DNA from 3 places in the Exiguobacterium sp. s127 genome. Region 1 is predicted to be linked to each of the others. Evidence: predicted binding sites of a transcription regulator. Region 1 holds the regulator's gene; each other region holds the start of a gene.
The links. The regulator LexA, encoded in region 1, represses DNA repair genes until DNA is damaged. The targets are predictions, from matches to a motif close to CGAACATATGTTCG.
Positions count from the first base shown of each region.

Region 2: the regulator LexA is predicted to act here: its motif matches at 1,889-1,902, upstream of uvrB (excinuclease ABC subunit UvrB).
Region 3: the regulator LexA is predicted to act here: its motif matches at 1,999-2,012, upstream of KNP98_RS10045 (NUMOD4 domain-containing protein).

Region 1 is NZ_JACSMO010000005.1:42,224-46,935, forward strand. Features, by position in the region: gene glpK (glycerol kinase GlpK) at 1-819, opposite strand, end outside; gene KNP98_RS08130 (MIP/aquaporin family protein) at 861-1,562, opposite strand; gene KNP98_RS08135 (metal-binding protein) at 1,741-2,214, opposite strand; gene lexA (transcriptional repressor LexA) at 2,245-2,859, opposite strand; gene yneA (cell division suppressor protein YneA) at 3,066-3,353, shown strand; gene KNP98_RS08150 (YneB family resolvase-like protein) at 3,400-4,053, shown strand; gene KNP98_RS08155 (DUF896 domain-containing protein) at 4,167-4,403, shown strand; gene tkt (transketolase) at 4,611-4,712, shown strand, end outside.
Region 2 is NZ_JACSMO010000001.1:229,742-234,453, reverse strand. Features, by position in the region: gene uvrB (excinuclease ABC subunit UvrB) at 1-1,836, opposite strand, end outside; gene KNP98_RS01080 (PDZ domain-containing protein) at 2,041-3,204, opposite strand; gene KNP98_RS01075 (S41 family peptidase) at 3,224-4,642, opposite strand.
Region 3 is NZ_JACSMO010000006.1:155,034-159,745, forward strand. Features, by position in the region: gene KNP98_RS10035 (GGDEF domain-containing protein) at 1-995, opposite strand, end outside; gene KNP98_RS10040 (hypothetical protein) at 1,161-1,340, shown strand; gene KNP98_RS10045 (NUMOD4 domain-containing protein) at 1,407-1,934, opposite strand; gene KNP98_RS10050 (DEAD/DEAH box helicase family protein) at 2,072-2,653, shown strand; gene KNP98_RS10055 (hypothetical protein) at 2,676-2,972, shown strand; gene KNP98_RS10060 (hypothetical protein) at 3,026-3,355, opposite strand; gene KNP98_RS10065 (DNA alkylation repair protein) at 3,358-4,401, opposite strand; gene KNP98_RS10070 (bifunctional transcriptional activator/DNA repair enzyme AdaA) at 4,388-4,712, opposite strand, start outside.

The DNA.
Region 1 (4,712 bases):
CATCAACATGAAGCAACCTGTACCGTATGTGTTTTTCCCTTCGCCCGGTTCAAAGCACGTTTGACCGAACAAGGCAGCTTGTTGGTCACCGGCGATGCCGGCGATTGGAACTTCGAAGCCGAAGAAGTGATACGGGACTGTGTTGTCGTAGACTTCACTTGATTGACGGACTTCTGGCAACATCGATTTAGGGACTGTCAGGATTTCAAGTAACTCGTCATCCCATTGTTGTTCGTAAATGTTGTACATGAGTGTCCGTGAGGCATTCGTGTAGTCTGTGATATGTGTTTTTCCACCTGAGAGCTTCCAGACGAGCCACGTATCGATTGTACCGAAGAGCAGTTCCCCGTTCTCTGCTTGCTCACGTGCACCATCGACGTTATCTAGAATCCATTTGACTTTTGTTCCTGAGAAGTAGGCATCGATGAGTAAGCCAGTTTTATCGCGGAATTTTTGATTGAGTCCTTGTTCTTTTAGCTCATCACAAATGTCGGCCGTTTGACGCGATTGCCAGACAAGGGCATGATAAACTGGTTTTCCCGTTTCCTTGTTCCAGACGACTGTCGTTTCACGTTGGTTCGTGATTCCGATGCTCGCGATTTGACTCGGTTTGATGTCAGCCGTTCCGAGTGCATCCGCCATGACTGCTAAAATCGAACCCCAGATTTCATTTGCATCATGCTCGACCCAGCCTGGTTGTGGGAAGTATTGTTTGAATTCACGTTGAGCAGAGTTGACGATTTGACCATCATGATCGAAAATGATGGCGCGTGAGCTTGTCGTTCCTTGGTCGAGTGCTAAAATATACTTGTTTTCCATCTGTGAGTCCCCCTTGAATAGTTAAGATACCTAATGCTCAATCAAAATAGCAGTTGATAGATGAAGACGGCGATTGCGCCTCCGATGATTGGTCCGACAATCGGAATCCATGAGTAACCCCAGTCTGATGATCCCTTACCCGGAATCGGTAAGATCGCGTGGGCGATACGTGGACCAAGGTCACGGGCAGGGTTGATTGCATAACCCGTCGTACCACCGAGCGAAAGACCGATGACGACTACGAGGAGACCGACGATCAATGGATTGAGTCCGTCTGCAAACGTATTCGCTCCAAGCGCCAAGATACCAAAGACGAGAACGAATGTCCCGATGATCTCAGATACTAAGTTTGATCCCGTATGACGGATTGCTGGACCTGTCGCGAAGACACCGAGTTTTGCGGCTTGATCTTCTGTCGCTTCAAAATGTTTCATGTAATGAAGCCAAACGAGTACTGCGCCAAGGAATGCTCCGACAAGTTGAGCAGCGATATAGATAGGTACATCTGCCCACGGTAAGTCAGAATTGAGCGCGAGCGACAAAGTAACCGCTGGGTTCAAGTGGGCACCACTGGATGCCGCGACGTAAACACCGGTCATAACGGCGAGACCCCAAGCGAGCGTGATGACAATCCAGCCACCATTTTCAGACTTGGTTTTCTTCAGAACGACACCGGCGACGACGCCATCCCCGAGTAGGACGAGAATCAATGTTCCCATCATCTCACTAATAAAATTACTCATGCAAAAACCCTCCCTTTGGATTAAAGCGAATAATGCCTTTCTATTTAAACCTAACCCGAATTGATAACGTTTTCAATACAAATAATTGAAATATAGGAATCGAAATTTTCAATATTTAGGTTTAAAAAAATTAGAATTGGATAATAAAAAGACTTTTTCCATGATTGAATGGAAAAAGTCAGGATCGACGTTTTTTTCGTTTCTTTTTAGGGCGGAACCAACTACTCGTATGATCAAGGATGATATGAATCGTACTTGCGGTCATCACACCGATAATAAAAGCAGGCATGACGTCAATCAATGAGTCGACCGTGCTTGCTTGGATGATTTCACTATAGAAGGCTAAAAAGAGTAGCGGAATCAATAAAGCGGCACTGTAGAGTAGGCGGATGACATCTCCGATGATTAAGCCATGCGACCAGATGGAGCGGTGCGGCATAATTTTAACGTATGGCATCCAAAGGACACGCAAAGGGCCAAAACGATAGTAAGGTTCCGATTTTAAGTCTAAGTCGGGCGAAAGCCATAAGGTCCCGACGGCGATTCCGACAGCGGTCGGGAGCCAATCCGTTTGGTTCGTTGCGACCGAATAAACAACATATCCCGTTAGGGCAACGGAGTTGACCGTATCATGTACATTTCCAGAAGGCATGAAAAAAGACCAGCTTAGCTGGTCCCTCTCTTAGTGAATCGTCCGGTAAACGCCGATGACCTTGCCAAGAATCGACACGTTATCGAAATACATCGGGTCCATCGAGTCATTTTCTGGTTGAAGACGTACCTGTTGATCTTCTAAGAAGAACCGTTTGACTGTCGCTTCACTATCTTCGGTCATCGCAACGACAATCTCCCCGTTTTCTGCTGTGTTTTGTTGACGCACGATAACACGATCGCCATCAAGAATACCTGCATTAATCATCGATTCGCCATCAATCGTCAACATAAAGACGGTTTCATTTCCTACATAATGTGCAGGGAGTGGGAAATGCTCTTCTATGTTTTCAATCGCAGTGATCGGAAGTCCGGCAGTTACCTTGCCGATAACGGGGACATGGACGATCGCTTCGTTGATTTCTTCAGGTTTATCAAGCAATATTTCAATCGCGCGTGGTTTCGTCGGGTCACGGCGAATCAGTCCACGTTTTTCTAGACGATCCAAATGACCGTGTACCGTTGAGCTTGAAGCAAGACCAACAGCTTCACCAATTTCGCGAACTGAAGGTGGATAGCCCTTTAACTTCACTTCAGCGATGATGTAGTCAAGGATTTCTTGTTGACGTTTAGACATTTTCCGCATACGAATTGCCACCTCTTTCCGGATTGGTTTTTTTAGGATTTAGGAATATATGTTTCTAGAATTACTATAACATAGAACAAATGAGCGCACAAACAATTGTTCGATGTTTTTGTATTGACCGAACACTGGTTCTGTGTTTATTATAGATTATGCGAACAATTGTTCCGAGAACATTTATTCTAATAACCTATTTGGAGGGATTCATGATGATTCATTCTATTCGTACTCATGCCTTTTCAATTCTGTTTTATACGCTCAGTTTTGCTTTCATTCTTTTTCTTTTAACACCACGACCGGATGAAAAGGTCCACCGATTACTTACGGCGTCAGTCACGGTCGATGAGAACGTAACGGTCGAACAAGTTGCTGAAGTCTACAATGATGGTTCGATGACGAATCAAGAATACATCGACTGGCTGATCAAGAACAATGAACTCGAAACAAAACATGTCATTTCGAAAGACAAAATCGTTGTACCAATCGCACAACAATGACAGAATATAAAAGTTGTTGAATGAACGAACAGGGGTGTGAGGTACGATGAAAGTAGTAATCTACTGTCGCGTCTCGACGGAAAAAGAAGCACAAGAGAGCTCACTGGAGCGGCAAAGAGCAGAACTGTCGGGACTCGCTTTAACAAAAGGATTTGAAATCATAGATATCATCGTCGAAAAAGAAAGTGGCTATGATGTAGAGCGAGAAGGGATGTTGACCGTTCTTGATTATGTAACGCGTCATCTGGTGGAAGCGGTGCTCGTGACGGACGATACACGAATCGGAAGAGGAAACGCCAAAATCGCGATTTTGCATACGCTCAAAAAACATGATGTCCAGTTGATGACGATGGAGTCAGACGGTGAATACCAACTGGCGGATGCGGAAGCAATGGTCCTCGAAATCGTTTCACTCGTTGAGGAATACCAGCGTAAGCTCCACAATGCAAAAATTGCACGCGGCATGAGACGGGCTGTCGATAATGGTTTTAGACCCGAACAAAATCTCAATCGCCAAGGCGAGAATGCCGGCCGCAGTCGAAAGGAAGTCCCGATTGAAGAAATCGTTCGATTACGTGAACTTGGTTTGACGTTTGCTGACATCGCGACGACCTTACGCGGCATGGGGCATGATATTTCGAAAGCGACGGTCAACCGGCGTTATCTTGAATATAAAGAAGTTGTCCAGTCTTATGAATGAAAGCAGGTGTTGTGTCATCTTGACGCGACAAACTTGCTTTTTTTTTTCGGGTCTTTTACAGTAAGGTTACTATTAAAGTGCTCCGCGTTGAGTCAAAGAGAAAGAGGGATATTATGTTATCACAAGAACAACTCGATCGAATTAATGAACTTGCCAATAAATCAAAAGTCGAACCGTTAACGGAAGCTGAGACGGCGGAACAAAAAGAATTAAGAACGGCCTATTTAGAAGCATTTCGTGGTTCGTTCAAAAATCAAATGATGGGCATCAAAATCGTTGATGAAGAAGGAACGGATGTTACGCCTGAAAAATTGAAGCAAGCACAAGAAGAAGAACGCAATAAACAGTAAGCAAGTTTTGTATGAACGAAAGCTGCGTCGCTCAATCCGTGAGCGAGGTAGCTTTTTTAATGGGAAAATCAGTAATGTGTATCATGAAAGTTGCTTGAAAAGGGCAATAGAGAGCGCATTCATTTTAATGTGACATACTATTTAGAAAAGTTGTATCACATTTCTGTGTGTGCTAAAATGATATAGAATTTGTGAAAAAGAGAGAGGATGATTGTTTTGACGAACATGACAACAGTAGAATTACTAGCAGTAAATACGATTCGTACCTTATCAATTGATGCAGTACAAAAAGCGAACTCGGGCCACCCG
Region 2 (4,712 bases), on a different contig from region 1:
TTTATTGAATTTCTCCAGTTTTTCGACCGTATCATCACTTTCAATCGTCGTACTGATGACACCGCGAACGTCTTTTTGAATCGTTTTCGGCGTAATGCCGTGTTCTTTATTGAACGCGAGCTGAATGTTGCGCCGACGTTCCGTCTCATCCATTGCCCGTTGCATCGAATCCGTAATCTTGTCTGCAAACAGGACGACGTGCCCTTCCGAGTTCCGGGCCGCCCGTCCGATCGTCTGAATCAATGATCGCTCGGACCGTAAGAAACCTTCTTTATCCGCATCGAGAATCGTCACGAGCGACACTTCCGGAATATCGAGTCCTTCACGAAGCAGATTGATCCCGACGAGTACGTCATACTTACCAAGCCGCAGATCGCGAATGATTTCAATCCGTTCGAGCGTCTTGATTTCCGAGTGCATGTAGTTGACCTTGACACCGTTCTCTTTTAAATAATCGGTCAAGTCTTCCGACATTTTTTTCGTCAATGTCGTCACGAGAACCCGTTCATTTTTCGCAACGCGGTCCCGGATGTTGTCCATCAAGTAATCGATTTGACCCGTGATCGGATGAATCTCGATTGTCGGATCGACGAGTCCCGTCGGACGAATAATTTGTTCGACCATCTCTTTTGAGTGCTCGAGCTCATAAGGTCCCGGCGTCGCTGAGATATAAATTGCTTGACTGACCTTCTCTTCAAACTCTTCAAAACGAAGCGGCCGGTTATCTTTCGCTGACGGCAAACGGAAACCATGCTCGACGAGGACTTGTTTCCGCGCCTGGTCACCGTTATACATCCCGCGGATTTGCGGTAACGTGACGTGCGACTCATCGGCGACGAGCAAGAAGTCTTTCGGGAAGTAATCGATGAGCGTATACGGCGTTGATCCTTCCGGCATCAGGTTTAAATGACGGGAGTAGTTTTCGATTCCTGAGCAGTAACCCATTTCACGCATCATCTCGAGATCGTAGTTCGTCCGTTGCTCAAGACGTTGTGCCTCAAGTAACATCCCGTCTTCACGCATCTTCGCGAGTTGCGTCTCAAGTTCGACTTCGATGTTCGCGATTGCTTTTTGAAGACGTGTGTCCCCCGTCACGAAGTGGGACGCCGGGAAGATTGAGATATGTTCACGGTCGGCGATGATTTCACCTGTCAACGGATCCATGTCGCGAATCCGTTCGATTTCGTCACCAAAAAATTCGACACGGACACATTGTTCGTCTCGTGACGCCGGGAAAATCTCGACGACATCACCACGGACACGAAACCGCCCGCGCTGGAAGTCGATGTCATTTCGTTCATATTGAATGTCAATCAAACGACGAAGCATCTCGTTACGCCCCATCTCGTTGCCGACACGAAGCGACAACACGTGATTATTGTATTCTTCCGGGTTACCGAGACCGTAGATACACGAGACGGACGCAACGATCAAGACGTCATCTCGCTCAAACAAGGAAGATGTCGCCGAGTGACGGAGTTTATCAATCTCATCGTTGATGGACGAGTCTTTTTCGATGAACGTGTCCGTCGACGGGACATACGCTTCCGGTTGATAGTAATCATAAAAGCTGACGAAGTACTCGACCGCGTTGTTCGGGAAAAATTCTTTGAACTCCGAGTACAGTTGCCCGGCCAGTGTTTTATTATGCGCCAGGACTAACGTCGGCTTTTTAATCTCTTTGATGACGTTCGAGACGGTGAACGTCTTACCGGTTCCGGTCGCTCCGAGCAACGTTTGATGCCGCTCGCCGTTCTTGACGCCGGTGACCAATTGTTTAATGGCAGCCGGCTGATCGCCGCCTGGTTCAAATGGTGACACTAACTCAAAATCCATCGCTAACTTCCCCCTCATTCCGTAAAAAATCTATCTTTATTGTATCACTTTACGAACAAACATTCGATTATGAAGTGCTCCTTCTAGGAAGTTACCCGTTTTTCCAAAAAAGAAAAAGTCCCGGTACGGATTATCTCTGAAAAAGATAAAGTTCACTCAAGAAACAACAACATCCCCTACCACTCACGTGATAGAGGATGCTCATTATTGAAGCGTTCGAATTTTCGTCCGGCGATTCCCCGGCTCACTGACGAACATGATGCCGAGTTCATGATGATCTTGTTCATAAAAAGCCCGTTGCGCAAACCGAACATCTCCATTATGATTCATCACTTCGAGACGTAAGTATGGTTTATGCTTTTGAATCGCTTCATAGAAGCTCGTCTCGGAATCAACAAAATCACCGTTGACCTTATAGATGGCTTCTCCGGGTACGAGCCCCATTTCTGATGCCGGTAATCCAGGGAACGTCCCCAGGATGACGACACCCCGTTTTCCATTGAGGAAAATCGGCGTCGCTGAACGGTTCAAGCGTTTGACCCGTTGATGCAAAATGATGTGCAAGACGAGCAGGAGCGGTAGACCGAATAACCATTCTTCCCGGTTCGTCACGTACGCACCCAGTGTCAACAAGACCGCGAGTAACAATGTGATGACGCGACTCCGAATCAATGGACGCATCAACTCAGCCGGCAATTTTCCTGTGAACAGAAAACTGAAGCCGAGCGGGAAAAAGAGCACGAGCGGGACGTACTCCGGAAAAGCGAACCGCGGAAACCATTCCTCGAGACTACTGCCTGGAACAATGACGAGCAACGGAATCAACCACAGTTTGTTCGCGGACAACCCACCGATGAAACGCCCCCGCTTCGATAAGACGAGTGATGGGGACAACTGCTTTTGACCGCGCCACGCGACGAGCGCCAATTCTGCCAGCAGCGTCAAGCTCGCAAGCAACAGCAACGTCGTCGCGTCGACCTCTTTAATCCCGTCCATCCGTTCATCCGTCACGAACCACCCGATAAGTGCCAAAACGCTGAGCGGCCAAAGCGGCAAGTTAAACCGGACGACGCCAATCACTAATGTCACGGCAGCGAGCGCCGTAAAGGCGACAATGAAGACCGGGCTGACGGTCACCTGTAAACTCAAACTGATTGCAGATAAGACAATCCCGACGAGCAGACCGGGCAGTAATGTCTCAAAAATGTCGGTCCGTTGATCGCGTGATTTCGAGCGGAACAAGTTCCGTTCTCGCCTGACGCGACGAATACCGATTACAACACTGACTAGAATGGCTAACCACAGGATTGGACTAGCGATAAGACTAATCACTGTCCAACCGATTCCATCGAATAATTCCACGCCCATTCAGACCTCTTTCCGTGATTTATTCAGCAGCAACTTCAAGTGCCTTGATGCGTTGTACATCATTTTTCGAGTCTTCTAACTTTTTCAAGAGACGTGTCTCCATCTCGGAAGCCGTCACCGGGTCAATCTTACCCGTGACTTCGAGCTTGGCATCTTTTTGAAGTTGTTCGACTGCTTGTTTCATCGTGTCGCCATAATACCCATCCTGCCCTTTCGGATCGTAACCGATCGCTTCGAGCACGAGATGTGCATTTTCGACAGTTTTTCCATAGTCCCCGACATTGAGCGCTTTGTCATCCGTCAATATTTTCGTGACATTGAAATACGCGGGTTGTTTGACTTCAACGGTCGGTTTAACTCCTTTTTTGTGAATCCAGTTCCCATCTGGCGTCAACCATTTGTTCGTTGTCAGCTTCAGGTCACTGCCATCTTTTAAGTCATACGCACTTTGGACGATCCCTTTACCGAATGACTTTGTACCGACGACTTCTGCACCGGCGCCTTCTTTCAGACCGGCGGCTAAAATTTCTGACGCTGACGCGGAACCGCTATCTTCCAACACGACGATGTTATAAGGTTTCTTCGCGTCCGCCTTCCCGAATTCCTGCGTCCGGTCGCCTTTATTGTCTTCGACCTGGAAAATCGGTGTATCTTTCGGAATGAATGGCGCAATCATTTTCGAAACTGCCGTCAACAGTCCGCCCGGGTTTCCCCGGACGTCAATGACGAGTCCATCGATATTCTTCGCTTCGAGAGCAGCGAGTTGCTTTTCGAACTCTTCTGCAGTCGGGTCAGAGAACTGAGTCACTTGGAGTACACCAATCGTTTTCCCGTTCACTTGTTCTGTTTCCGAATAAACGGTCTCAATCGGAATCGTATCGCGTTCAATCGTGATTTTCATCGGGTCTTGTCCCCCGCGTTGAATCGTCAAGACGACTTCCGTCCCTTTTTCACCACGAATCTTTTTGACAGCTTGATCCGTTTTTTGACCTTTCGTCGACTTGCCATCGATTTCTATAATAACGTCACCCGGCTTGATTCCTGCTTTTTCAGCGGGTGCCCCTTTAATCGGAGCGACGATGACAATTGCCTCACCCTTTTGCTCCAGTGTCGCGCCAATTCCTTCAAACGATGAAGACAGATTCGTGTTGAACGACGCCGTTTCCGATTCATCCATGTAGACCGAGTAGGGATCGTCAAGCACTTCCGTCATCCCACTGAGTGCTCCTTCAAGCAATTCTTGATCCGTGACATCTTCTAGGTAATACTGTGAAATCATCTGGCGGACTTGATCAACCTTTTTCCAGTCCCCCGATTCGCCCGATGAACTGGTCGTCACCGTGTCGGTACCACCTGTTGCTAACATACCGACTGCGCCTGCCCCTAGGCCAAGTCCGAATGTACTGACTGCTATGACTGCCGTTGTAGATTTTTTCACGCTTGATTCCTCGTTTCCGGTGTAAACCTGCTATTTTTTTCAGTATAGCAAAAAAAGATAGGTTACCCTA
Region 3 (4,712 bases), on a different contig from region 1:
GTCTTGGCTTGATCGGACGATGCGACACCCATCGAAAGCGTGACATGGAAAGCCGGATACGGTTTGAAGATGAAGTGTTGATCGGCGCACGCCGTCCGGATCCGTTCCCCGAGTCGCTCCGCTTCACGGTGCGAGATATCCGGCAGGACGACGACGAATTCCTCGCCGCCATACCGGGTGACGAGTCCCGTTTCCGGACAAAACGTCGTCAACAGATGACTGAGTTGCCGTAAGACGACATCCCCGCCATCATGTCCGTATTCGTCATTGACCGACTTGAAGAAGTCGATATCGACAATCAGGACCGAGAAGGCATACCCGTGTTTGTCATAGTCGGCCAATGTCTCATCGAGTTTCCGCCGATTGGCGAGATTCGTCAGACTGTCCGTCAAGGCAAGCTCCTGCTGGGCTTGGACGAACTGGAAATGTTTCCGTAACTCCTGCAGGAAACGAAACGTCACGTACCCTCCGAGAAGATTGAAGATGATGTAGACGAATGACATCTCGAAAAACCGAATGAACGTATCCGTCAACAAGTACAGGGCCGGTAAGCTGTAGCCGATTCCGATGCTCAGTAGGACAAGGTAGTCTTTGAACGTCTGGGCAGCAAAGCGACGGTAAATACTTGCCGTGACGAGTAAAGCAAGACAAATCAGCGTCGCGAGAATCAAACCTTGGTAGACACCGGGTGGCGTGACGAGAAAGCGGGCCCCGATGACGGCGACCGTCGTCAATGCGCCACTGATCCAGCCGCCGTAATAATACGCCGTGACGAGCGCGACGAGTCGTAAGTCAATCTTTGCCCCGTCGTAGGAGATACTGTTTAAGACGAGCAGTGCACCGATCACGCTTGCAATCAATCCGACGGCAAGCCGGATCCGGATTGAGGAGTGCGGTGAAATGCGTTTGATGTTGCGCATCGGTAAGAAAGCGAACAGCAGGGACGTAATCAAAAGGGAAAAGTTTAATAGAAACTGGTTGAATTGACTCAACACGACGATCGACATCCCTTCAAAAAATAGCTTTTTCTGTCTATATCTTCTTTATCGTCTTACCGGCACCCTTTTTCTAGCCGTTTTGCAGGTTTTCCATTTTCTTAAAGGGGAATCATTATGACAGATGCATCTGTTAATTCGTAAAAGGGGGAACTACCTGTGGACATGAACGAAGAAAAACGAAAAAGTAAAATGCCTTTCTTCATCGGGCTCGTCATCGTCATCTTTTTAATCGTCGCCGCTGCGTTAATCATCTACGTCACGTCTGAACCGAAAGAGGAAACGCAACAGCTCCTCCAACTGACGGTGAGCCAAATCACGCCGTACTTACCACTTGCCGGCTAACGACACCTTACTTTTTTTCAACCAAAAGGGCAGACCGATTTTCTTCGGACTGCCCTTTCCTTCTGCCTACATGACATACCGCGCCTCTTTCTTATCGATGATATTGCGGACCCGGTTTTCAGTCACCCCGTACACGAGCGCAAGCTTTCGAATCGACGCTTCGCCCGTCCGGTAGCGCCGCCGGATCTCCCGAATCTGCCACGCCGACAATTCGACATGGTCCGTCAACAGCAGATCGAATTCAGCGAGTAAGGAAGCATAGGCTTGGCTTGGCGAAGGCTTGACGGACAGATTATCAATCTGGTCATTCAAGCGGTCACCGTCCGCCCGCACGAGACGTTCCTGGCAGGCAGTCGGGTCAAGAAACGCCCGGGCGACGAGTTCACCGACGTAAAACCGTTCACCACGCCCCTGCTGATACAGCGTCACTTTCCGATAGCCGTCCTGATTGATTCGCGGACGCAGGACGACACCCGTGCGCCGCTGTTTGACGCCACGGCTTGTCTCGACAATCCGGTCGAGCGAACGGACATTTCCCGACGTCGACACTTGATAACTCCCTTCATATCCTTGTACCATCTTCCAATGTTCCATCTGCCCGAACACCCTCCATTCGTTGTGACACGCCATCCGTTGTTATCTCCATTATATCATTTTACGAACAAACGTTCTAACTCCAACATGCTGAACCGGTATGGTAATCTAACAAAAAAAGGAAACGGGGTCTTTTGATGAAATTCGTTTTATTGCTCGGTCCGCAGGCGGTCGGAAAAATGACGATCGGTCAGGAACTCGAACGGTTGACCGGGATGAAGTTGTTTCATAACCACCAGACAATCGATTTGCTGTTGCCCTATTTCGACTTTACAAAGCCCGCCCATCACAGGCTGAAGGACTTGATCCGCCGGGAGATGTTCAAGGAGATGGCGGTCAGTGATCTCGAAGGTGTCCTCTTCACGTTCCTCTGCCTGTTCGGGGTCGAGGGCGGGGGAATCGAATTCATCGAGGAGACGGTCGCGTTGTTTGAAGAGGCGGGTTCCGACGTCTATATCGTCGAACTCGAAGCATCCGTCGCGACTCGTCTCACGCGGAATACGACGGAAAACCGCCTCACCCATAAGTTTACGAAACGGGATCTCGCCGCTTCCGAAAACGACTTGCTCGAGACGGCAGACGGCTACCGGACGTCCTCCCTGCCAGGAGAACTGCCGTACCCGAACTACTTCCGCCTGGATACGGAAGGACGCTCTGCCGCTGCAAGTGCCGAAGCAATCTGTGCCCGCTTCGGCTGGTCTTACACACCCGTCAGGTAACGTCATGAAAGGGGAATGCCGCTTGAAGTCGCACCGGAACGAATACCACTCTCTGATCCTGACTTTCATCCTCTTGATTGTCAGCATCCTGCTGTTCTTCGGGCTGAACGGACGGACGTTCCCGAATATGAGCCTTTGGGTCCCGATCAGTCTGTATTCGCTCGTCGGCGTCGGCTATGTGATGTCACTCCTGATTGCGCTCCGGTTGAAAAACACTGTCATCAAGACCTTCAGCCTGCTTGCCACTCTGATGCTGTTGCTCCCGCTCGTGATTTGGGTTTATCTCCTGCTGCTCGCGAACGGCATCTCGGAACCTTAAAAAAAGAGGACAAGCCGTTCGCAGTCTGCGACGCGGATTGTCCTCTTTTTCGTTTAGTGCGTCAAGGCTAACGAAAATCCGTCATCCGTTCTCTCAAATCCACTCTTCTCCCAAACGACGGCTTCCCCGCCTCTGCCCGTCACGGACGGTAACAATAATGTCCGTGCCAGATACGCCGTGATGACCCTCAAGGCTTCTTCAACGTAGCCGGCGGCGTCAGACGGATCGATTGCGTCATAGCTGAGTTGCTGACCGGCTAACTGCATCGTCGCAACCTGTTGGTGCTCGTCCCGCAGCTCCAATGTCCAAACACAGCCGTCTGTCGTATCCACCGCTTCGATGTGTAAGCGGGACGTCGTAAAGTCAGGATGGCGTCCGTTCATCTTCATTCCTCCCCTGTCACGTCAAACGTTGCCGTTGCGTAAGCTTGCCCATTAATCAAGATGGTCACACGATGCGTCCCCGGATAGTGGACACGTGTCGTCAAGTTACGAAACGATTGCCTCTTCGTGAATGTCTCCCGCTCACGGACGAGCCGTTCACTGATTCGGAAGACCTTCCGACTCGTTTTCCGCTTTTTGAAATAGTCAATCGCATATTCAATCCGCAGGACTTGCGGTTCCGTCGTCGCGAGGCTAAACGTAAATGACAGCTCGCCCCCGATCGGCAGCGACGGTGTCACCGTCAAATCATCGACCGTGACCGTGCCGCGTGTCACGAGACCAAATGCCTTTAGGACGTCAGGGTGTCCTTGTTTCAGCAACGTCCGCGAAGCATGACGTAACACCCAGTCCGTCTGCGGATTGTTTCCGAGCTGATCGAGTCGTTCAATCACAAGTTCCGGGTGCGTCTTCGTGATGTCGTTCAAGTGATTGGCGACACTCTTGCGGACGTAAAGTGAGTCGTCGGTCAGCAACCGGTCGAGCAGCGGCAGGACGGGACGCGGATCGGCAATCAACGCCGGGATGGCCTGTCCCCATGGTAGGCGTGGTCGTGTCCCTTCCGATGCCAGGCGCCGGACATGTTCATCGTCCGACGTGCTCCAGAGCAGTGCCTGTTGTAAGTACCGGTCTTGGTCGCTCAGTAAAAATCGCCGGACAGCGAACTCCGCTGTCGAATACGGCGTCAGCCGTTCGAGTGCCAGCAACGACCGGTCCCAGTCGTCGCCGTAGAGCTCGATATAGTCGGGAAACACGATCCCGGCGAGTCCCGTGAACTCCGGGGCAAGCCGTTCGAGTGTTGTCGCCGCCCCATCAAATTCACGTGGCACATACGATCCAAGCGACGTCGAAATTCGGCGGACCCGTTGTTTGAAGGCGAGTTCCTCCCAGTCGGCTTGTTTGATGTCCTGCTGCAGCCGCGGCGCATCCAGCGCCCGACTCAGGCGGTCGAGCCAGTCGTCTGAAAAAACATCTTTAATCAGTGCCATGCAGCATCCAGTCCTTTCGTCGTTCGGTTTCGAGTAACGTCGCTTTCCGGGCGAGCCCGCCGGCATATCCGCCTAAGTCGCCATTCGCCCGAATGACGCGGTGACACGGGATGACGAGTGCCAGTTGATTGGCACCGTTCGCCCGGGCGACGGCACGAACGGCGAGTGGATTACCGATCCGGATGGCAAGTTCTTGATAGGAAATCGTCTCCCCGGATGGAATTTGCTCCAACTCGGCCCAGACGAGACGCTGGAATGGTGTCCCGTACAGTTTGCGCGGCGTCGCGAACTTGTTCAGCGTCCCGTCGAAA